3 regions of the Streptomyces sp. NPDC025651 genome follow, and region 3 is predicted to be linked to each of the others. Evidence: riboswitches for the same ligand, from Rfam matches in the RefSeq annotation. Region 3 holds a riboswitch; each other region holds the start of a gene.
The links. A riboswitch is a leader RNA that binds a small molecule or an ion and turns the genes downstream of it on or off. The one in region 3 is predicted to bind cobalamin.
Positions count from the first base shown of each region.

Region 1: it holds a riboswitch for cobalamin, as region 3 does, so the genes downstream of both, nrdD (anaerobic ribonucleoside-triphosphate reductase) here and ACZ4D5_RS20345 (ribonucleoside-diphosphate reductase subunit alpha) in region 3, are expected to answer to the same signal.
Region 2: it holds a riboswitch for cobalamin, as region 3 does, so the genes downstream of both, ACZ4D5_RS12970 (energy-coupling factor ABC transporter permease) here and ACZ4D5_RS20345 (ribonucleoside-diphosphate reductase subunit alpha) in region 3, are expected to answer to the same signal.

Region 1 is NZ_JBVHLZ010000003.1:117,291-124,949, reverse strand. It holds gene alaS (alanine--tRNA ligase) at 119-2,764, opposite strand; gene tsaD (tRNA (adenosine(37)-N6)-threonylcarbamoyltransferase complex transferase subunit TsaD) at 2,820-3,881, opposite strand; cobalamin riboswitch at 4,070-4,216, shown strand; gene nrdD (anaerobic ribonucleoside-triphosphate reductase) at 4,195-4,746, shown strand; gene ACZ4D5_RS12795 (radical SAM protein) at 4,746-5,255, shown strand; gene ACZ4D5_RS12790 (DUF1272 domain-containing protein) at 5,361-5,546, shown strand; gene ACZ4D5_RS12785 (endo alpha-1,4 polygalactosaminidase) at 5,573-6,436, opposite strand; gene ACZ4D5_RS12780 (SGNH/GDSL hydrolase family protein) at 6,454-7,344, opposite strand; gene ACZ4D5_RS12775 (hypothetical protein) at 7,429-7,659, opposite strand, start outside.
Region 2 is NZ_JBVHLZ010000003.1:160,349-168,007, forward strand. It holds gene ACZ4D5_RS12950 (hypothetical protein) at 1-333, opposite strand, end outside; gene ACZ4D5_RS12955 (energy-coupling factor ABC transporter ATP-binding protein) at 706-1,590, opposite strand; gene cbiQ (cobalt ECF transporter T component CbiQ) at 1,587-2,336, opposite strand; gene ACZ4D5_RS12965 (energy-coupling factor ABC transporter substrate-binding protein) at 2,343-2,732, opposite strand; gene ACZ4D5_RS12970 (energy-coupling factor ABC transporter permease) at 2,732-3,445, opposite strand; cobalamin riboswitch at 3,476-3,659, opposite strand; gene ACZ4D5_RS12975 (SMI1/KNR4 family protein) at 3,819-4,487, opposite strand; gene ACZ4D5_RS12980 (APH(3') family aminoglycoside O-phosphotransferase) at 4,510-5,313, opposite strand; gene ACZ4D5_RS12985 (PTS ascorbate transporter subunit IIC) at 5,453-7,021, opposite strand; gene ACZ4D5_RS12990 (PTS sugar transporter subunit IIAB) at 7,088-7,659, opposite strand, start outside.
Region 3 is NZ_JBVHLZ010000005.1:215,677-223,335, reverse strand. It holds gene ACZ4D5_RS20370 (GntR family transcriptional regulator) at 20-802, shown strand; gene ACZ4D5_RS20365 (carbon starvation CstA family protein) at 946-3,096, shown strand; gene ACZ4D5_RS20360 (CstA-like transporter-associated (seleno)protein) at 3,093-3,290, shown strand; gene ACZ4D5_RS20355 (DUF3311 domain-containing protein) at 3,411-3,665, shown strand; gene mctP (monocarboxylate uptake permease MctP) at 3,662-5,290, shown strand; cobalamin riboswitch at 5,441-5,564, shown strand; gene ACZ4D5_RS20345 (ribonucleoside-diphosphate reductase subunit alpha) at 5,694-7,659, shown strand, end outside.

The DNA.
Region 1 (7,659 bases), on a different contig from region 3:
GGCGATGCGGAGATCTCTTCGACGGCCTCGACGCCCGCCGCGTGCCGCCGCGTGCCGACGCGGGTCAGGACGGGCCGGTCCGCACGGGCGGCGACGGCCGCCGTCCGCCGTCCCGGGCTCAGCGCCCGGCGACGAAGCCCGGCAGGTCCGTCAGGATCGTCTTCAGGTCCGCGGGGGCGACGCCGCCGCCCTGGGCGATCTCCGGGGAGCCGCCGCCCCGGCCCGCGAGGAGCTGCTCGACCATGGCGCCCGCGGCGAGGCCCGCCGCGCGGGCCGGGGCGTTGACGGTCAGGACGAGGCCGCCCGCGGTGTTGGCGACGGCCACCACGCCGGGGCGTTCGTGCGGGAGGCGGTCGCGGACCGCCAGTGCCAGGGCGCGGGCCTCGGCGGCCGTGCCGTCCACGGTCTCGGTGACCACCAGCGTGCCGCCCGCCTCGACGGCGCGGCCCGCCAGGTCGCCCGCGCGGGCCGCCGTGGCGCGGTCCTTGAGGCGGGCGTTCTCCCGGTCGGCGGCCTTGAGCCGGTCGAGCAGGCCCGCGATCCTCTCGGGCAGCTCGGCGCGCGGCGCGCCCAGCTGCTCGGCGATCCGGGACACCAGGTCCCGCTCACGGGCCAGATAGCCGAAGCCCTCGATGCCGACAGCCGCCTCCAGACGGCGCATCCCCGCGCCGACCGAGGACTCGGCGGTCAGGGCGACCGTGCCGATCTGCGCGGCGCGCTCGACGTGGGTGCCGCCGCACAGCTCGCGCGACCAGGCCCCGCCGATCTCGACGACCCGCACCTTCTCGCCGTACGTCTCGTCGAAGAGGGCGAGCGCGCCGATCTCCTTGGCCTCGGGCAGCGTCATCCAGCGCACGCCGACCGGCAGGTCACGGCGCAGCGCGCGGTTGGCGGCCTCCTCGACGTCGCCCCGGACGGCCGCGGAGAGGGCGCCGCGCCAGGGGAAGTCCAGGCGGAGGTAGCCCGGCCGGTTGTAGGAGCCGGACTGCAGGGCGGTGGGGCCGAGCACCTCGCGCAGGGCGGCGTGCAGGACGTGGGTGCCGGAGTGGGCCTGCCGGGCACCGAGCCGCCACTCGGGGTCGACGGCGGCGACCACGGGGTCCCCGACGGCGAGTGCACCGGCGGTCACCCGCACCCGGTGCACCACGAGACCGGGCAGCGGCCGCTGGACGTCGATGACCTCGGCCTCCCCGGACGCCCCGGAGATCCGGCCCGCGTCGCTGTCCTGGCCGCCCGACTCGGCGTAGAAGGGGGAGCGGTCCAGGACCACGGTGGCGAGCTCGCCCTCGCGCGCCACCGGAACCGTGCCCTCGGCCCCGAGCACGGCGAGGACCGACGACTCGGTCGTCAGCGTCTCCCAGGCCCGCCAGTCGGTCGGGCCGTGCGCGTCCAGGACGGCCCGCAGCGCCGACGTGTCCGTCGCGCCACCGGACTTGCGGGCGCGCGCGTCGGCGCGGGCCCGCTCCCGCTGCTCGTTCATCAGCGCGGTGAAGCCCTCGCGGTCGACCTCGACGCCCTGCTCGGCGGCCATCTCCAGGGTGAGGTCGATGGGGAAGCCGTAGGTGTCGTGGAGCAGGAACGCCTGCGCGCCGGGCAGCGAACGGCCGCCGTCCTCCTTGACCTTGGCGACCGCCGTGTCCAGCACGGTGGTGCCCTGCTTGAGGGTGGCGCGGAAGGCGTCCTCCTCGCCGTACGCCTGGTCGGCGATGCGGGCGAAGCCGTCGGTCACCTCGGGGTAGCCGGGCGCCATGCAGTCACGCGCCACGGTCAACAACTCGGGCAGCGCGGGATCGTGGAAGCCGAGCTGACGCATGGCCCGCACCGAGCGCCGCAGGATGCGCCGCAGGACGTAGCCGCGCCCCTCGTTGCCCGGGGCGGTGCCGTCGGCGAGCAGCATGAGGGCGGTGCGCACGTGGTCGGCGACCACGCGGAGCCGCACGTCGGACTGCGGATCGGCGCCGTAGCGGACGCCGGCGATCTCGGCCGCGCGGTCGAGGACGGGGCGCGTCTCGTCGATCTCGTAGAGGTTGTCCTTGCCCTGCAGGAGCGTCGCCATCCGCTCCAGGCCCATGCCGGTGTCGATGTTGCGGCGGGGCAGCTCGCCCAGGATCGGATAGCCGGACTTGCCGGGCCCCTCGCCGCGCTCGTACTGCATGAAGACGAGGTTCCAGAACTCCATGTACCGGTCCTCGTCGACCGCGGGCCCGCCCTCGCGGCCGAGCGCGGGGCCGCGGTCGTAGTACAGCTCCGAGCACGGCCCGCAGGGCCCCGGCACCCCCATGGACCAGAAGTTGTCCTCGTCGCCCCGCGCCACGATCCGCTCGTCGGGCAGCCCTGCCACCTCGCGCCAGATCGCGCGGGCGTCGGCGTCGGAGTGGTGGACGGTCACCCAGATCCGCTCCGGATCGAGCCCGTAACCGCTCTCGTTCCGCGCCGCGGTGGACAGCTCCCAGGCGTAGGCGATCGCCTCCTCCTTGAAGTAGTCGCCGAGGGAGAAGTTGCCGTTCATCTGGAAGAACGAGCCGTGCCGCGTGGTCTTGCCGACCTCTTCGATGTCCAGGGTGCGGATGCACTTCTGCACGCTGGTGGCGCGCGGCCACGGCGCCTGCTGCTCCCCGGTGAGGTACGGCTTGAACGGCACCATGCCCGCGTTGACGAACAGCAGGGTCGGGTCCGGGGTGGGCAGTGGAGCGCTGGGCACGACCGTGTGGCCGCGCGCGGCGAAGAAGTCGAGGAAGCGGCTGCGGATGTCGGCGGTACGCAAGGTGGGTCTGCTCCGTGGGTCGGTGCGTCAGAGGGTCGTTCTCACCGGGCGATGCTCAGACGGGGAGAGGGGCGGCGGGACGGGCCAGTGGGGTCAGCGAGGCGTACTCCAGTGGCGCCGACGGGTCGATGGACACGTTCAGCGGCGCGGGCTCGGCACCGGCGCGCACGAGCTGGTCGCCGACGGCCGCGATCATCGCGCCGTTGTCGGTGCACAACGTCATGGGCGGCACGCGCAGTTCGAGCCCGGCCGCGGCGCACCGCTCCTCCGCCAGGGCCCGCACCCGCGAGTTCGCCGCCACGCCGCCCACCACGATCAGCGTCCGCACGTCGTACGCGCGGCAGGCCGCGAGGGCCTTGCGGGTCAGCACGTCCGCGACGGCCTCCTGGAGCGCGGCGGCGCCGTCGGCGACCGACGGCTCCGCGCCGCGCAGGCGGTGCTGCTCCACCCAGCGCGCCGCGGCCGTCTTGAGCCCGGAGAAGGAGAAGGCGTACGGATCGTCGCCGGGCCGGGTGAGCGGGCGGGGGAAGGCCACGGCCTTCGGGTCGCCGTCCCGTGCCGCGCGGTCGATCGCGGGGCCGCCCGGGTAGGGCAGGCCGAGGATCCTTGCGACCTTGTCGAAGCACTCGCCGGCGGCGTCGTCCAGGGTGTCGCCCAGGTGCAGGATCGGCTCGCGCACCAGGTCCCGCACGAGGAGCAGCGAGGTGTGGCCGCCCGAGACGATCAGCACCACGCACGGCTCGGGCAGCGGGCCGTGTTCGAGGGTGTCCGCGGCGACGTGCCCGGCCAGGTGGTGCACCCCGTACAGCGGGACGTCGGCGGCGTAGGCGAGGGTCTTGGCGCCGGCCAGGCCCACCTGCAGCGCGCCCGAGAGGCCGGGCCCCGTGGTGACGGCGACCGCGTCGATCTGGGCGAGGCGCAGGCCCGCCTGGTCCAGGGCCTCGCGCACGACGGGGTTGAAGGAGTGCAGATGGGCGCGGGCCGCGATCTCCGGCACGACCCCGCCGAACCGCGCGTGCTCGTCCATGCTCGACGCCACCACGTGCGCGATCAGCTCGCCGTCGCGCACGATCCCCGCGCCGGTCTCGTCGCAGGACGACTCGATTCCCAGGACCACAGGTCCGCCCACTGCACATCTCCTTCTGCGTTATTGCTGCAACTGCAATATATGTGCAATAAGGCTCGGGTCGGAGGCCGCGTATCTGCGGCAAGGGGTCGGCGGGAGTCCGCCGGTCCCAAAGCCCCGCCCTTGAGGCCGAACGTCACCCACCATGTCGTGCCCGGCATGTCGGCCATTCCGCCAGATGTAGTGTTTCGCCAGTCGGTTCGGCGGACGTCATCGGACGGCCGCCGAGGCAACAGGGAACCCGGTGCGAACCCGGGGCTGCCCCGCAACGGTGAGCGGCCGCACAGCGGCCCGAGCCCGACACCTGCCGACAGCCTCCCGCACGGATGGTGGAGTCCAGGACCGGACCGGCCACCTCTGCAACCTGGAGGCGACCCCGGCCGAGGGCACCACCTACCGGTTCGCCAGGGAGGACAGGCGCCGCTTCCCCGCGATCCTCCAGGCCGGCACGGACGAGCACCCCTACTGCACCAACTCCACACAGCTGCCCGTCGGTTGGACCGGCGACCCGTTCCAGGCGCTGGAGGCGCAGGACGAACTGCAGACCAAGTACACCGGCGGCACCGTCCTGCACCTCCACATGTCCGAGCGGATCTCCGACGCCCGGGCCTGCCGCGCCCTCGTGCGGCGCTCGCTGGAACGCTTCTCGCTGCCCTGCCTGGCCGTGACCCCGACCTTCTCGATCTGTCCCGGCCACGGCTACCTCGCGGGCGAGCAGGCCAACTGCCCGAGCTGCGGCGGCACATGCGAGGTCTGGACGCGGGTCATGGGCTACCACCGGCCCGTGACGTCCTTCAACGTCGGCAAGAAGGGCGAGCACGCCGAACGCGTGCACTTCCGGGAAGCGGCGGCGTGATGCGCGTCGGCGGCTGGGCGCGCCTTTCCAGCTGCGACTGGCCGGGGATGCTGACCACCACCGTGTTCTGCCAGGGCTGCCCGTGGCGCTGCGGCTACTGCCACAACCCCGGGCTGTTGGACGGCGTGGTGTTCTCCGGCTGCGAACCGCTGCTGCAGGCCGGACTCGCGCGGGCCATGCGCGAGGTGCGCGCGCTCGGGTTCGGTGTCGGGCTGCACACGGGCGGCGCCTTCCCGCGCCGCTTCGCCGCGCTCCTGGAAGCCGGACTGCTCGACTGGGTGGACTGCGACGTCGAGGCGGCCCCGGACGCGTACGACCGTGTCACCGGCGCCCGCAACAGCGCGCCGCCCGCGCTGCGCAGCCTGCGGCTCCTGCGGGACTCCGGAGTGGCGCACCAGCTGCGGACGACCGTGGACCCCGAACTCCTGGACGGCGCCGACGTCATGGAGCTGCGGGGGTGGCTGGCGGGGGAGGGACTGGACGGGCACGTGTGGCAGGAGGCGCGGTGAGGTGGCCCGATCGTAAAGATCTCTGGCTCTCCCGGACGCTTTCCGGCAGGCGGCGGACACGGAGGATGGAGGTCTGGATCCGAGAGGGCTTGGAGAGGACGATCAATGGCTCTGGAGATGCGCGACCGCTGCGAGCGGTGCGAGGAAGCGGCCCTGCCGCACGACGCGCCCGCCCGCATCTGTTCCTACGAGTGCACCTTCTGCGTGCCGTGTGCCGACGCCATGCGGGACGTCTGCCCCAACTGCGGGGGCGAGCTGGTCACCCGCCCCCGCCGCGCGGTGGCCGCCTGAGGCCGTGCCACTGCCGTCGGCCGGTGTCAGCAGTGCCGGTACACGTATCCGTCCTCGTCGGCGGGGCGCACGTCACGGTCGCGCAGGGTGATGGACAGGCCCTTGCCCCAGGTGCGGCAGGCGGCGTCGAAGTCCTTCTTCTCGTACTCGACGTCGAAGACCTTCCCGTCGTACGCGGACCTGAAGTCGGAGCACTCCTTGTAGGCGGCGCACTCCTCGGTCACGGCGAAGTCGAAGCCGATCCGGTCGTGCCGACCGAGGAGGTCGGTGGTGTTCTTCTGGGCGATGGCCAGGCCCCGGTCGTGGGCGCGGCGCGCCAGGAGCTCGGCGAAGGCCGCCGCGTCGTCGGGGGTGAGGCGGCCGTCGGAGCGCTCGTAGGAGTCGAGGTTGTCGGGCTCGACCGCGTCGAAGCCGGACTCGGCACAGCCGTCGATCCACTTGCCGACGATCGCGGCGAGCCGCGTGCGCTTCTCGGCGGTGGAGATGTCCAGCAGGGGCTCCTGCCAGTCCTCGTCGACGACCGGCTCCCCCTCGTCGTCGCGGAGGATCAGCTCGGGGTGCTCGCGCTCCCACCAGCGCGCGGCGTCCTTGCCGGGCTGGGCCTGGAAGGCGTTGACGTAGCAGATGTTGTAGAGGCCCCGGACGGGTTCGGCGGTGCGGTCGCGCGAGACGGCGCGCACCTTCGACGGGGGCGGGTAGGGGCCGCCGAGCTGGTAGTCGAAGGAGGCGTCGACGGGCGGCTGCCGGATCCGTTCGGCTTCGCCGCCCTCCTCGCCCTCGCCGCCTGACGAGCAGGCGGCGAGGGCGAGGAGCAGCGCGACGGCGACTTTGGCGCGCACGACGCCGTTCGTCCGCGAGGGGCGGTCTTTCCTGGTCTTGATCCCGATCACCTGACCAGGGTCGCAGGTCAGGGAAGGTTCAGAACCTTCTGCGTCTGCTCGGCCATGCCCGCCTCACCGGCGGCGTTGGGATGCACGGGAACGAAGTTCGTGCCGAACAGGACCGGCTCGATCCACCGCTGGTCGGCCGGGCGGCACGCGTCGTGCGCGTCGGACGCGGCGGCCATGTCGACGAACGTCGCGCCGGTCTCCCCTGCGGCCCGCTGCGCCGCGCCGTTCAAGTGCGCCTGCAGATCGCGCAGATAAGGGATGTCCCCCTCCGCGACGGGCAGCTTGGCGAAGCAGCCCGGTACGGCCTTCGCGGGAGTGATCCACGGGTAGCCGAGGATCGCGACCTTCGCCTTCGGGGATCTGGCCTTGATCTGGTTGAGGGCGGTCCTGATCGCCGGGTACGTCTTCGACTCGACCTGGTCCTTGAAGGTGTTGCCGTAGATGTTCTTGCACGGGCTGCCCTTGCCGCCCGTGACGATGCCGGCGCTGCCGCAGGCGAGGATGGCGCCGATGAAGGTGTTGTTGTCGTTGCCGCCGATGGTGAGCGTCACCAGCTCCGTGTCGCTCTTGAGGGCGTCGAACTGCGGGGCCACGCCCGGGTACTGGGACGTGGTGAAGTCCTTGGTCTGGGCGCCGCCGCAGGTGACGTCCGTGAGCTTCGCGCCGAGCGAGGCGGCGAGGAGGCGCGGGTAGTTCTTCGACGTACGGGCGCACAGCAAGGGCGCCTGGGGATCCAGGGGGAGCACGCCGGACCCCGCGCTGTAGCTGTCGCCGAGGGCGACGTAGCGCAGCGGCTCCGTGGCGTCGGCGGTGTCGGCGGCGGCCGGTCCCGCGCCGAGGCCGAGGGCGGCGATTGCGGTGACGGCGGCAAGGGCCGCCGCGGTGCGATGCTGTGCGGGCATCCGCATGAGCGTTCTCCTCCGGGCAGGGTCCGATCGGGCGGGTCTTCACAGTCGGAGCCTGGGCACCGTAGTTGAGGATTCGACGGCTCACTACGTGTGGGGATGCGTATCCCTGGAGGGGTTCTTGGCACCTGTGTGACAAGGGAGGTCGGCGAGGACCACCACCTGGTCGCTCGCGGGGGCGAATCCGAGGACGGGGCGGGTGCCGTCACCGCCCTCGGCATCCATCAGCACCGGCTTGCCCAGGCGTCGGCCGATCGCCGAGAGGAAGCCGCAGAAGACGTCGAGTCGCTGCTGGCCCTGGATCTCCCGCAGGTCGAC
Region 2 (7,659 bases), on a different contig from region 3:
GATGCACGGCTCACGACCGGTGCCGGGCTTGCCCTCCAGGCGGCAGATGAACGACTCGCCCCACCTGTTGGTGCCGGTCACGTCGATGCCGGCCGCCTTCAGCGCGGCGAGCCCGCTGGCCTGGCTGCCCACCGCGCAGCGCACGAGGGTCGTACCGCCCAGCTCGCGGAAGTCCACCACCACGGTCACGCCGTTGCCGTTCGGACAGAATCCGGCCCTGCCGCGTCGCGCGTCCAGGGCGTGCGCCGTGTCCGGTGCCGCGCCGACGCCGAGGGCGACGGCGGACAGGAGCAAGCCGAGCGCGGCGGCGAACACGCGTGTCGCACGGGCCATTTCGGGTCCTTCGGGCCGGGGCCCGCGCACGGACCCCGAACGCCCGTGCCGCACAACAAACCCCTGACGCGCGTTCCGTGCGGAAGCGGCAGGGGCCGATGAACCAGGGGCTCAGGGCTCCACGCTGCAGACCATGACAGTGAGAAGCAGTGCACATGGCGCGCCGGGCGATCCGACTCACGGCGTCGAGCGCCGCTCACGGTTGCAGGTCAGTGCCGGATTCCCACCGGCTTTCCCCAGTCGCGCATGCATTCAGTTGTCACTTCGTCAACAGACGAAGCATTGCGAAGAGTACGCCCGGCGGACCGGACCTGCCAGCCCTTCGGGCTGTAACCATGATCACTGGACAGACCGTGGTCGCAGGACGAGCCGTCACCGGCCGCCGCGTGCCGCGATGGACGCCAACTCCTCGGGTGTGCGGGGCTCTTCCCCGCTCCCGGCGACGAGACCGTGCGCCCGCAGCAGCTCCGCCACCGCGATCCCCCACGGCAGCTGCAGCCCCGCCTGCGTCAGCAGGTCGCGGTGGGCCAGCATCTCGGCCACCGGCCCGGTCCGCACCCCGGAGGGCGTGAGCAGCGCGGCGTGGTCGGCCCAGCGCAGCGCCAGGTCCACGTCGTGGGTCGCCATGACCACGGTGGTCCCCGCGTCGCGCAGCCGCTGCAGCGTGGCCAGGAGACGCTCCTGGCCGTCGGGGTCGAGGCCAGCGGTCGGCTCGTCGAGGATCAGCACGCGGGGACGCATCGCCACCGCGCCCGCGATGGCGGTCCGCTTGCGCTGCCCGTAGGAGAGCAGATGGGTGGGGCGGTCGGCCAGGGCGGTGATGTCGAGCGCGGCGAGCGCCTCGGCGACCCGGGCCCGGACCTCCGCGTCGGGCAGCCCCAGGTTCAACGGACCGAAGGACACGTCCTGTTCGACCGAGGCGGCGAACAGCTGGTCGTCCGGGTCCTGGACGACGAGCTGCACCGTGGTGCGCAGCCGCGTCAGCCCCTTGCGGTCGTACGTCACACGCGCGCCCTCGACCGTCAACTCGCCGACGTCCGGGCGCAGTCCGCCGCTGAGCAGCCGCATCAGCGTGGTCTTGCCGCTGCCGTTGCGCCCGAGCAGCGCGAGGGCCCGGCCCTCCACGACGTCGAAGTCCAGGCCGCTCAGCACGGTGGGGCCTTCCTCGTACGCGTACGAGGCCGCACGCAGGGAGACCAGGGGGCCGCTCGGCCCGCTGGGGGCGCCCGGCTCGCGAAGGGCACGCGGCTCGCTCATGGCAGGAACCTTTCGAGTACGAGGGTGAGGGCCGCGAGGCCCACGAGCAGCGCCGCGCTAGCCGCGACGAAGGCCCGCGAGATCCGGGCCTCGGGCACGAGGACCCGCAGGGTGCCGTCGTAGCCGCGTCCGGCGAGCCCGGCCTGCAGCCGGCTCGCCCGGTCGAAGGCCCGCACGAACGCGGTGGCGCCGAGGCCCGCGAGCGAGCGCCAGGTGGCGGCCCGCGTGGTGTGGCCGAGCCGGGCCGCCTGCGCCTGCCGGATGCGACTCATGGAGTCCAGGAGCAGGAAGCTCATCCGGTACGTCACCAGCGCCACGTCCACGACCGGTGCGGGCACGCCGGCCTTCACCAGGCGGGGCAGCAGGTCCGACATCGGTGTGGTGAAGGCGAAGAGGAGCACGCCGAGCGAGGCCGCCGAGGTCCGCAGGAGCAGACCGCCCGCGCGCGCGGGGCCGTCGTCGGCGAGCGCCACGAAGCCGTCGGGGCCGCCGAGTTGGACGAGGAGGGTCAGGGCGCCGGTGACGCAGAAGCCGAGCGGCACCCGGTAGGCGCGCCACAGTTTGCGGGGCGGCACGCCCGCGGGCCCGAGCAGCACGGCGAGTGCGGCGACCACCACCAGGGCGGCTCCCGGCCAGGGCGGCAGGGAGATCGCGAGGACGGTGAGCCCGAGCCCGAGTACGGCCTTGTCGACGGGGTGACGGCGGCGCCAGTGACTGCTGTGCGCCGCCGCGTCGATGGGCAGCACGCCCGATCAGACCTGTTCGTGGTCGGACCGGGCGTCCACCGCGTCGCCCTGCCGTTCGGCGGTGTCCTCCTTCGGCGCGTCCTGCGACCTCAGCGCACGCTCCTCCCCCTGGCGTCGCCCTCGGCGCAGCCCGAAGTAGTACGCGAGGACGCCGGCGCCGATGGCCGCCTGGAGGGCGAACAGCGCGGATTCGACTTCACCGGACGGCGGTTCGTACAGCGGCGAGAACCACGGTTCGTAGTCCGGCTCGATCTCGGTGATCGCCGTCTCGGCCTGCGCGTCGGCACCGGTGAACGGCTCCTCCTTGTGGTCGCCGAGGCCGAACACCAGCGGGAACACCGCGAGCGCGGCGACGACGGCGAGGAGCAGGATGTTGATCTTCGTGTTGCGGTTCATCAGGCGCTGGCCTCCGTCTTCGTCTCCTGCTTCTCCGCGGCCGGCCGCTTGCCCTGCAGCAGCACGCCGAGCCGCGTCAGCTCGCCCTTGCTGGACTGCACGAGCAGCCGCATCACCAGGACGGTGAGGAGTCCCTCGCTGACGGCGAGGGGGATCTGCGTGACGGCGAAGATGCCTCCGAACTTGCCCAGGGCGCCGATGAATCCGCTGCTGGGGTCGGGGAAGGCCAGGGCCAGCTGGACGCTGGTGACGCAGTACGTCGACAGGTCGGCGACGAACGCGCCGAAGAACACGGCGACCATCAGCGGCACGTCGTACCGCTTGAGGAGCCGGTAGACGGCGTATCCGGCCCAGGGCCCGATGATCGCCATGGAGAACACGTTGGCGCCCAGCGTGGTGAGCCCACCGTGGGCGAGCAGCAGGGCCTGGAAGAGCAGGGTGATGGTGCCGAGCACCGTCATGATCGGTGGCCGGAACAGGATGGCTCCGAGCCCGGTTCCCGTGGGGTGCGAGCAACTGCCCGTCACGGACGGGATCTTCAGGGCGGACAGGACAAAGGTGAAGGCACCGGACGCGCCCAGGAGCAGGGTGCTCTCCGGGTGTTCCTTGACTTCACGCGTCAGGGAGCGGACTCCGTGGACGACGAACGGCGCGGACGCTACGCCCCAGGCGATCGCGTGCGCCGGCGGGAGGAAACCCTCGGCTATGTGCATGGCTCAGCAGACCCTCTCCAGCACCTCGTGGATGGACAACGCGCCTTGGCCGGTCTCCTGGCTGACGGGTCGTACCGACCGGACTCCGCCTTCCCGGGTGCGTGCGCACCCAGTGGCTGCCGCGAGGGCTGGAGCCGGACTTCCCGATCACAGTGGCGAGGGCCGCACCGGCATCACACCGGATTTCCCGTTCACCAAGGCGTGGTGACACTAGTGCGCAACTGATCTGCCTGACAACTTGCACGGCGGTCGCAGCGGTGGCACGCCCGAGCGCACACCACCACCGCGTACGCCCCTGCTCAGAGGCCATGCGTAGGAGCTGCGGCCCCGAACGTCCAGGGCCCCCCACCCTCGGGGTGGGGGCCCTGCTCGCTCAGTGGACTGGCGTCCAGTACGGGAGGGCGTCGTCCAGCGACGGATCGTCCGGGTCGTCCCAGACGAGACAGCCCCAGACGGTGCCGGGGACGTCGCGGCCCATCAGGTCGGCGGGTCCCACGGTCAAGGTGCGGTGAACCCTCTCCAGATAGGCGGCGATCGACGGATGGGCCGGGTTCTCCGTCGCGGGGCCGTCCATCGTCGTCCAGCCGCCGACACCGGCCGCGGACGCGTACTGGCCGTACTCGGGCCCGGCCTCGTCGCACGTGAGCCACGGCACGACCCGGGCGCCGTCCCAGTAGTCGCGCGGCTCCCCGTATCCGGGAAGCCGCGGGCGCACCGCGTCGGCGGGGGCCAAGAGGATCCCGTCCGGGAGGAAGGCCCCGGATCCGACCTCCCCCTCGTCCTCGTTCTCCTCGATGTACTGGTGCTCCACACCACCGCACAGCCGCCACAGGGCGACCAGTTCCACGGGCAGCCCGTACCCGAGGCAGTGCCTCGACGCATCCTCGGCGGCGCGGATCTCCTCCTCCGGGGCGGGCGGCAGCAGAGAGGCGTACGAGGTGGGTGCGTGCACCCTCAGCCAGCCGGTCAGCTGCTGCCAGGCGGCGGTGACCGCGGCGGTGACCCGCTCGGCCTCGCCCACGTCATCCGTTCGATCAGACATCCGCCCACAGTATTCGCAAGGATCAGAAGAACTCGTCGAGCAGCTGGTAGAAGTCCAGCTTCTCCTTGTCGACCGCCGCGTGCTCGCCGTATCGCGCGAGGAACCGCTCCGCGTACGCGGCGCCGAACCACGGATCCTCCTCGGTGGCCAACTCCCGCAGGACGACGGCGAGATCGATGTGGCGGTCCGCCCTGCCGAGGCGGACGACGTCGACGACTCCGGTGACGCGGCAGGTGTCCGGGTCGAGCAGGACGTTCTCCGGAGTGAAGTCGCCGTGGGTGACCACCAGGTCCTCCGTCGCCGGGCGGGTGCGGCGCAGTTCGTCGAGGAGGCGCCGCCCGGTCCATCCGGCGCGCTCCTCGTCGAGGTCGTCCAGGTCCACGAGGCCCTCGGCCGTGTTGCGCGCGGCCTGCTCCATCGTGACCGCGAGCGAACGGTCGAACGGGCAGTCCTCCAGGGGCAGTCGGTGCAGGGCGGCGGCGAGCCCGGCGAGTGAATCGGCCACCGCGGACCGCTGCTCCTCGGGCCACTCGTCGGACGCCGGCCTGCCGGGCACCGCCTCGGTCACCAGCCACGCCGCTCGCTCGTCGGCGCCGCGCTCGACGATGCGCGGCACGGGGATGCCCCGCCCGGCCAGCCAGGCCAGGCGGTCGGCCTCGCCCGACAGGTCCAGGGGTGAGCCGTCGTACGTGACGGGGGCGGCCTTCACGTACAGGTCGGGGGCACCCGCTCCGGTGAGGTGGTGCACCTCGGCGCCCGACGCGCCGTCCGACGCGCGGGTCCATCGGTACGCGGCATACCTCCGCCGCAGATCGCTGCTCATGATCGGCATGATGGCAGGCGGTCCGCCGCGTCCCCCAGTCAATATTCCCGGCTCTCCCCTCGCTCCAGGGGCTTGGGCGTCCGGTCGGGACTTGGGTGCCCCGGTCGAGGAGCGACGCCGGACCTGCCTCCTGGCGCGAGGGTCAACTGCCCGGCGGCGGAGGCGGCTTCGGTGCCCCGCGCGGCGGTGCGATCTTCGCGTACGTCACCGGGGAACCGGCGGCGGCCTGGGCGGGACCCGGCGTCAGGACCTCGTCCGGAGGCAGCAGGGCGTCGCGGTGGGCGCCGGGGTCCCAGCCGGTCTCCACGACCCGTTTCTGGACGACGATCGCGCCGAACAGGATCGCCGCCCCGATCAGCAGCATCAGGACGATCCCGCCGGCCTCGCCCGCCTTGGCCGCGTAGCCGATGAGCGTGCCGAACCAGCCGAAGTCGGCGTCTCCGAACGTGGTGTTCTCCTCGCCGAAGGCGCCGAGGACCTTCAGGAGCAGGGCGGGCAGGAAGGTGATGAGGACGCCGTTGACGAAGGCGCCGAGGGCCGCGCCGCGCCGGCCGCCGGTCGCGTTGCCGTAGACACCGGCCGCGCCGCCCGTGAAGAAGTGCGGGACCAGGCCGGGCAGGACGAGCGCCAGACCGAAGGCCGGGTGGAAGACCCAGGCGAGCAGGCCGAGGCTGACGAGACCGCCGATGAAGCTGGAGATGAAGCCGATCAGGACGGCGTTCTGGGCGTAGGGGAAGACGATGGGCGCGTCCAGCGAGGGCACCGCACCGGGCACCAGCTTCCGCGCGATGCCCTGGAAGGCCGGGACGAGTTCGCCGAGGATCGTGCGGACGCCGAAGAGGATCACGGCGACGGCGATGCCGAACTGCAGGCCCTGCATGACCGACTGCATGACGTAGTCGCCGACGCCGCTCGCGCCCGCCGCCCCGTCGTCGCCGAACGCCTTGAACGCCTCCTCCTTGCCGACCTTGCCCAGGAAGACCAGCGACATGATCAGGTAGATGAGCACCATGGACAGGGCGGTCGCGACCATCGAGTCGCGCAGGAAGCGCAGCCCTTCGGGGAGGTTCATCTCCTCGGTGCTGCGGCTGCGGCGGCCCACCAACTGCCCGGTGGCGCCCGCCGCGACGTACCCGGCCGTCCCGAAGTGCCCGATCGCCACGCTGTCGTTGCCGGTGACGCGTTTGGTCCAGGGGTGCGCGAAGGCGGGCATGGCCACCAGCAGAATGCCGAGGAGTACGCCGCCGACGACCACCACGACCCATGACGACCGGCCCGCGATCGCCAGGACCATCGTCAACAGGGTGGCCATGAACAGCATGTGATGGCCGGTCAGGAACACGTACCGCAGCGGCGTGAAGCGCGCGAGGAGCAGGCTGATCGCGAAGCCGAGGATCATCAGCCAGGCGACGCGCGCGCCGTACTGCTGCTGGGCGATGCCGACGATGGCCTCGTTGGTGGGGATCACGCCGTGCGCCCCGGTGGAGCCCTGGATCATCTCACCGAGCGGGGCCAGCGCGCCGACGACGAGGGTGGCTCCCGCGCCGATGAGCAGGAAGCCGAGCGTCGCCTTGATGGCGCCGCCGACGATCTGCCCGGCCGTCTTCTTCAGGGCGATCAGGCCCGCGGCCGTGATGAGGCCGATGAGGTAGGCGGGTTGGCTGAGGATCTCGTTGACGAGAAACTCCGCGATCGACACGAGCCAGTCCATGAATTCTCCGTCTCCGTTCTCCGCGGCTCGGCTGCCCTCGCGCGCGGCTCTCCTGCCCTCGCGCCGTCAGACGTCGTACGTGTCGCGGAGCACGCGGTCCGCCTCGGCCGCGCTGGTGAAGTCCTCGACGACCTTCACCGGTACGCCGACGTCGCCGAGCGTCCTCGCGATCTCCCGCGAGGTGAGGATGGCGACGGCCTCGTTCGCCTTGCCCTTGGCCGAGATGGTGTCGGTCGCCTCGACGGTGACGTATCCGCTCCACCCCCAGCGGTCCAGGACGCCCTCGACGGTCTGCTTGAGGAACAGGCTCGTGCCGACGCCGTTGCCGCACACGGTCAGGATCTTGTGCAGGTCCCCGCCGCCGCGCGCCGCCGCCTTCCGCGAGCCCGCCTCCCCCGGACCCGCTTCCCGCGCTCCCGCATCCCGCGGTCCGCCGGACAGGATCGCGTGCACCTCCTGCGGCGTGGCCGCCTCGCGCAGGGCGCGCGCCGTGTCGGGGTCGGCGAGCAGCCGGGCGAGCGCGCCCATCGCCGCGGTGTGCTCGGAGGCGTCCCGCGCGGCGAGGCCGACGACCAGCTCGACGGGGTCGTTGGCCTCGTGCCCGAACTCCACCGGGGCCGCGAGGCGCACCCAGGACA
Region 3 (7,659 bases):
GGAGCCGGGAAGGCGGACCATGGGCACCGAAACGGGTGGCACGGGGACCGATGTGGGCACGCCTCCGGAGGGTCCGAGCGTCGGCCGCACCGCGCGCGTGCCCAAGTACTACCGCCTGAAGCGGCACTTGCTCGACATGACGGAGACGCTGCCGCCCGGCACCCCCGTCCCCCCGGAGCGCACGCTCGCCGCGGAGTTCGACACCTCCCGCACGACGGTGCGCCAGGCCCTGCAGGAGCTGGTCGTCGAGGGGCGCCTCGAACGCATCCAGGGCAAGGGCACGTTCGTCGCCAAGCCGAAGGTGTCGCAGGCCCTCCAACTCACCTCGTACACCGAGGACATGAGGGCCCAGGGCCTGGAGCCGACCTCGCAGCTCCTGGACATCGGCTACATCACCGCGGACGACACCCTCGCGGGCCTGCTGGACATCAGCGCGGGCGGCCGGGTGCTCCGCATCGAGCGCCTCCGGCTCGCCAACGGCGAGGCCATGGCGATCGAGACGACCCATTTGTCGGCAAAGCGCTTCCCGGCGCTGCGCCGCTCCCTGGTCAAGTACACCTCGCTCTACACCGCACTCGCCGAGGTGTACGACGTGCACCTCGCCGAGGCCGAGGAGACCATCGAGACCTCCCTCGCCACCCCGCGCGAGGCCGGCCTGCTCGGCACCGACGTCGGCCTGCCGATGCTGCTCCTGTCCCGCCACTCGCTGGACGGGGACGGCCAGCCGGTGGAGTGGGTGCGCTCCGTCTACCGCGGCGACCGGTACAAGTTCGTCGCCCGCCTCAAGCGCCCCACGGACTGAGCCCGACCGGGATCCTCCCGCGAGGACCCGAGATCCTCCCGCAAGGACCCGAGATCCTCCCCGCACGGCCCGGGGTCTGGCGCGGATCACCGCGCTGTTCTACGTTCCTCCCGTCATCGCATGATGAGCGGGAGGACGACCCGGTGCGCAGAGCAACTCCTCGATCCATCGTCATCTGGTCCCTCGTCGCGCTGATCGGCGCCGCGAGCTGGACCGTCCTGGCACTCGCGCGCGACGAGGAGGTGTCGGCCGCCTGGATGGTGGCGGCGGCCCTTGGCTCGTATGCCATCGCGTACCGCTTTTACTCCAAGTTCATCGCGTACAAGGTCCTCAAGGTCGACAAGTCGCGGGCCACTCCGGCGGAGCGGCTCGACAACGGCATCGACTTCCACCCGACCGACCGGCGGGTGCTGCTCGGCCACCACTTCGCGGCCATCGCGGGCGCGGGACCGCTGGTGGGGCCCGTGCTCGCCGCACAGATGGGGTATCTGCCGGGCACCATCTGGATCATCGTCGGCGTGATCTTCGCGGGCGCCGTGCAGGACATGGTCGTGCTGTTCTTCTCGACGCGGCGCGACGGCAGGTCGCTCGGGCAGATGGCGCGCGAGGAGATCGGCCCCTTCGGCGGCGCGGCCGCGCTGCTCGCCACCTTCGCCATCATGATCATCCTGCTCGGGGTGCTCGCGCTGGTCATCGTCAACGCGCTCGCCGAGTCGCCGTGGGGCACCTTCTCCATCGCGATGACCATCCCGATCGCGCTCCTCATGGGCTTCTACCTGCGGGTCCTGCGGCCAGGACGGGTCAGCGAGGTCTCGCTCATCGGCATCGCGCTGCTGCTGCTCGCGCTCGTCTCGGGGCGCTGGGTCGCCGAGTCGTCCCTCGCGGACACCTTCACCCTCGCGCCCTCGACGCTGGTCGTCTGGCTCGTGGCGTACGGCTTCATCGCGTCGATCCTGCCGGTGTGGATGCTGCTCGCGCCGCGCGACTACCTGTCGACGTTCATGAAGATCGGCACCATCGTGCTGCTCGCGCTCGGTGTCGTGATCGCGCTGCCCACGCTGAAGATGGATCCGGTGACCGACTTCGCCTCGCGCGGCGACGGGCCCGTCTTCGCGGGCTCCCTCTTCCCCTTCGTCTTCATCACCATCGCGTGCGGGGCGCTGTCCGGCTTCCACGCGCTGATCTCCTCGGGCACGACGCCGAAGATGATCCAGAAGGAGACGCAGGTCCGGATGATCGGCTACGGCTCCATGCTGATGGAGTCGTCCGTCGCGATCATGGCGCTCGTCGCCGCGTCGATCATCGACCCCGGCCTGTACTTCGCGATGAACGCGCCGGCGGGTGTCGTCGGCGACACCGTGCAGGAGGCCTCGAAGGCCGTCGCGAACTTCGGATACTCCATCTCCCCCGCCGACCTGGCGCAGGCGGCCAAGAACGTGGAGGAGTCCTCGCTGCTCTCGCGCACCGGCGGCGCGCCCACGCTCGCGGTCGGCGTCTCGGAGATCTTCTCGAAGGTCACCGGCGGCTCGATGCGGGCGTTCTGGTACCACTTCGCGATCATGTTCGAGGCGCTGTTCATCCTGACCGCGCTCGACGCGGGCACGCGCGTGGGCCGCTTCATGCTGCAGGACATGCTCGGGAACGTGTACAAGCCGTTCAGGAAGGTGAGTTGGAAGCCCGGACTCGTGCTGACCAGCGCCGCCGTCACCGGCCTGTGGGGCTACTTCCTCTGGGTCGGCGTGCACGAGCCGCTCGGCGGGATCAACCAGCTCTTCCCGATCTTCGGCATCGCCAACCAGCTCCTCGCGGCCGTCGCCCTCGCCGTCTGCACGACGTTGCTCGTGAAGTCCGGGCGCCTCAAGTGGGCCTGGATCACCGGTATTCCGCTCGCCTGGGACGCCACGGTGACGCTCACCGCGAGCTGGCAGAAGGTGTTCTCCAGCGATCCGCGCGTCGGCTTCTTCCAGCAGCGCTCGAACTACCAGGACGCCATCGACGAGGGCAAGGTCCTGCCGCCCGCCAAGACCATGGACGACATGCACACCGTCGTCACCAACTCCACGGTGGACGGCGTCCTTTCGGCGGCGCTCGCCCTGCTCGTCGTCGTCGTGATTCTGGACGCCGGGCGGATCTGCGTCAGGCACATCCGCAACCCCGGGGCCTCGCGGCTGAGCGAAGCACCGTACGTGGAGTCGAAGTTGACGGCGCCCGCCGGGCTCTTCCCGACCGAGGAGGAGAAGCAGGAGGCCCGCAAGGAGCGGGAGGACCGGAAGAAGCGGGAGCTCGCGCCATGACCTGGCTGCTGCGGGGGCTGCGCTGGATGCGGTGGTACGTCCGCGAGCTGACCGACGAGTCGGCGTACGACCGCTATGTGGCGCATATTCGCAGGGAGCATCCGGCGGCAACTGTCCCCAGCCGCCGCGTATTTGAACGGATGCGGACGGAACAGGCGGAGTCGGACCCGAGGCAGGGCTTCCGCTGCTGCTGAGCAGGCAACTCGCCCTGCCCACCCCTGTCCGTTATCCGGACAGGGGTTCCAAACCGCGAGACCGTGGCTTAGATTTCCCGCACGTTAAGCATGGGATGAGTGAGGGAACGGAGCCGCGATATGTCAGATGCGCCTGAAGTGAACAGACCGGTGGTCACGCCGGTCCGTGTGGTCATCGCAGCCTGCCTTGTCGCACCCTTCGTGGCAATGCTCTGGGTGAGTTCGTACGCGAAGATCGAACCGACCTTCATAGGCATCCCGTTCTTCTACTGGTACCAGATGCTGTGGGTGCTCATCTCGACGGCGCTCACGATGACCGCCTACAAGCTGTGGCAGCGTGACCAGCGCGCCCGCAAGGAAGGTGCGCGGTCATGAACGACGGGGTCAACGGCGTCGCGCTCGGCGTCTTCATATTCTTCTTCGTCGCGGTCACCGTCATGGGCTTCCTCGCCGCCCGCTGGCGCAAGGCCGAGAACGACCAGAGCCTGGACGAATGGGGCCTGGGCGGACGGTCGTTCGGCACCTGGGTCACCTGGTTCCTGCTCGGCGGCGACCTCTACACCGCGTACACCTTCGTGGCCGTCCCCGCGGCCATCTACGCGGCGGGCGCGGCCGGCTTCTTCGCCGTGCCGTACACGATCCTCGTCTACCCGCTGATCTTCACCTTCCTGCCGCGCCTGTGGTCGGTCTCGCACAAGCACGGCTACGTGACCACCTCCGACTTCGTGCGCGGGCGCTTCGGCTCCAAGGGGCTCTCCCTCGCGGTCGCGGTCACCGGCATCCTCGCCACGATGCCCTACATCGCGCTCCAACTGGTCGGCATCCAGGCCGTCCTGGACGTCATGGGCATCGGCGGCGGCCCCGACACCAACTGGTTCATCAAGGACCTGCCGCTGCTGATCGCGTTCGCCGTGCTTGCCGCGTACACGTACTCGTCGGGCCTGCGCGCGCCCGCCCTGATCGCGTTCGTGAAGGACGGCCTGATCTATCTCGTCATCGCCGTCGCGATCATCTACATCCCGATCAAGCTGGGCGGCTTCGACGACATCTTCGCCAAGGCGGGCGAGGCGTTCGGCGTGGTCAACGAGGACACCGGCAAGCCGCGCGGCGCCCTCGCGCCGCCCGAGGCCGGGCAGTGGACGTACGCGACGCTCGCGCTCGGCTCGGCCCTCGCGCTGTTCATGTACCCGCACTCGATCACCGCGACGCTCTCCTCGAAGAACCGCAACGTGATCCGCCGCAACACCACGATCCTGCCGCTGTACTCGCTGATGCTGGGCCTGCTCGCGCTGCTCGGCTTCATGGCGATCGCGGCCGGGGTCAAGGTCGACAACGGCCAGCTGGCGATCCCGCAGCTCTTCGAGGACATGTTCCCCGACTGGTTCACGGGCGTGGCCTTCGCCGCGATCGGCATCGGCGCGCTCGTGCCCGCCGCCATCATGTCCATCGCGGCCGCGAACCTGTTCACCCGCAACATTTACAAGGACTTCATCAAGCCCGACGCGACGCCCGAGCAGGAGACCAAGATCTCCAAGCTGGTCTCGCTGATGGTGAAGGTGGGCGCCCTCGTCTTCGTCCTCGGCATGGACAAGACGGTCGCGATCAACTTCCAGCTCCTGGGCGGCATCTGGATCCTGCAGACGATGCCCGCGCTGGTCGGCGGCCTGTTCACCCGGTGGTTCCACCGCTGGGCGCTGCTCGCCGGATGGGCGGTCGGCATGGTCTACGGCACACTGGCCGCGTACGGCGTCGCCTCGCCCACGCAGAAGCACTTCGGCGGCTCCTCCGACACCATCCCCGGCATCGGTGAGATCGGCTACATCGGCCTGACCGCGTTCGTCCTGAACGTGATCGTGACGGTGGTCCTCACCTTCGTCCTGAAGGCGCTGAAGGCCCCCGAGGGCGTCGACGAGACCTCCCCCGAGGACTACACCGCGGACGCGGGCGACAAGGGCGTCTCGGTCGAGCTCCCCACGGTGGGCGCGGGCTCCGGCCACTGACCTCGCACCACCGCCGAAGGGCCGCCGGGAGGATCCGGCGGCCCTTCGCCGTGTGTACGGGAGTTGACGTTCCGTGGCCCGCACCGGGCGGGCGGCCCCTCGCGACCGACACAAGATGTGGGCCTGCTTCAGAAACCCGGCACAAGATGTATGCTCGTGCTCGCTGTCGTCGCAGGGGAATCCGGTGCAAGTCCGGAACTGTCCCGCAACGGTGTATGTGTACGTCTTTGTCGTACCCGCAAGTCCGAGGACCTGCCGACAGTGCGCCCGAGCCGCCCGGCCCGGGCGCCGACCGTCCGGGCCTCGTGGAATGGGCCGGTGGACGCGGTGAGCCGCCCTGCCCGGGTGCGCCCGTGTGTGCCGTCCCCCTCCCCAGGCCCAGAGCCGAGCGAGGGAGAGCCACGTGACCATCGCGCCTGCCGAACCTGCGTCAGCGAAGACCGCGCCGACCGACGAGGGTACCGACGGGCCAGGGACCGCGCTGCTGCGCACCCTGACCGACCTCACCGCCGACCTCCCCGACGCCGACCCGGGACGGGTCGCCGCCGCCGCGCTGCGCGGCCGGTCGGCGAACGCCGACGAGGCGGAGCTGCGGGAGCTCGCCACCGAGGCGGCCGCGGGGCTCATCTCCGAGGACCCGGCGTACTCGAAGCTCGCCGCGAGGCTCCTGTCGATCGGCATCCGCGAGGAGGCGGCCACGCAGGGCGTGCGCTCCTTCACCGACTCCATCGCGGTCGGCCACCGCGAGGGCCTGATCGCCGACCGCACCGCGTCCTTCGTGACCGAGCACGCGGCCCGCCTCGACGCCCTGGTGGACAACGCGCTCGCGGACGGCGCCGACTTCCGCTTCGGCTACTTCGGCCTGCGCACCCTGCACAGCCGCTACCTCCTGCGCCACCCGATCACCCGGCAGGTCATCGAGACCCCGCAGCACTTCATGCTGCGCGTGGCGAGCGGCCTCGCGGAGGACGGGAGCGCCCGCGCCGTGGACGAAGTCGCCGCGCTGTACGGCCTGATGAGCCGCCTGGACTACCTGCCGTCCTCGCCGACGCTGTTCAACTCCGGCACCCGGCACCCGCAGATGTCCTCCTGCTACCTCCTCGACTCCCCGCTGGACGAGCTCGACTCGATCTACGACCGCTACCACCAGGTCGCACGCCTGTCCAAGCACGCGGGCGGCATCGGGCTCTCGTACTCCCGCATCCGTTCCAGAGGCTCGCTGATCCGCGGCACGAACGGGCACTCCAACGGCATCGTGCCGTTCCTGAAGACCCTGGACGCCTCGGTCGCCGCCGTGAACCAGGGCGGGCGCCGCAAGGGCGCCGCCGCGGTCTACCTGGAGACCTGGCACTCCGACATCGAGGAGTTCCTGGAGCTGCGCGACAACACCGGTGAGGACGCGCGCCGCACCCACAACCTCAACCTGGCGCACTGGATCCCCGACGAGTTCATGCGCCGGGTCGCCGCCGACCAGGACTGGTCGCTGTTCTCGCCGGCCGACGTGCCCGAGCTCGTCGACCTGTGGGGCGAGGAGTTCGACGCCGCCTACCGCAGGGCCGAGGCCGCCGGGCTCGCCAAGAAGTCCATGCCGGCCCGCGACCTGTACGGCCGCATGATGCGCACCCTCGCGCAGACCGGCAACGGCTGGATGACCTTCAAGGACGCCGCCAACCGCACCGCCAACCAGACCGCGGAGCCCGGCCACACCGTCCACTCCTCCAACCTCTGCACGGAGATCCTGGAGGTGACGGACGACGGGGAGACGGCCGTCTGCAACCTCGGCTCGGTCAACCTCGGCGCCTTCGTGGTCGACGGGGACATCGACTGGGAGCGGCTCGACGAGACCGTCCGCACCGCGGTGACCTTCCTCGACCGCGTCGTGGACATCAACTTCTACCCGACCGAGCAGGCCGGGCGCTCCAACGCCAAGTGGCGTCCGGTGGGCCTGGGCGCCATGGGTCTGCAGGACGTCTTCTTCCAGCTGAAGCTGCCCTTCGACTCCCCCGAGGCCCGCGCCCTCTCGACGCGCATCGCCGAGCGCATCATGCTCGCGTCGTACGAGGCGTCCGCGGACCTCGCCGAGCGCAACGGCCCGCTGCCGGCCTGGGAGAAGACCCGCACCGCGCGCGGCGTCCTGCACCCCGACCACTACGGCGTCGAGCTGACCTGGCCGGAGCGCTGGGCGGCCCTGCGGGAGCGCATCGCCACCACCGGCATGCGCAACTCCCTGCTCCTCGCCATCGCGCCGACCGCCACCATCGCGTCCATCGCGGGTGTCTACGAGTGCATCGAGCCGCAGGTCTCCAACCTCTTCAAGCGCGAGACGCTGTCCGGCGAGTTCCTCCAGGTCAACTCCTACCTGGTGGAGG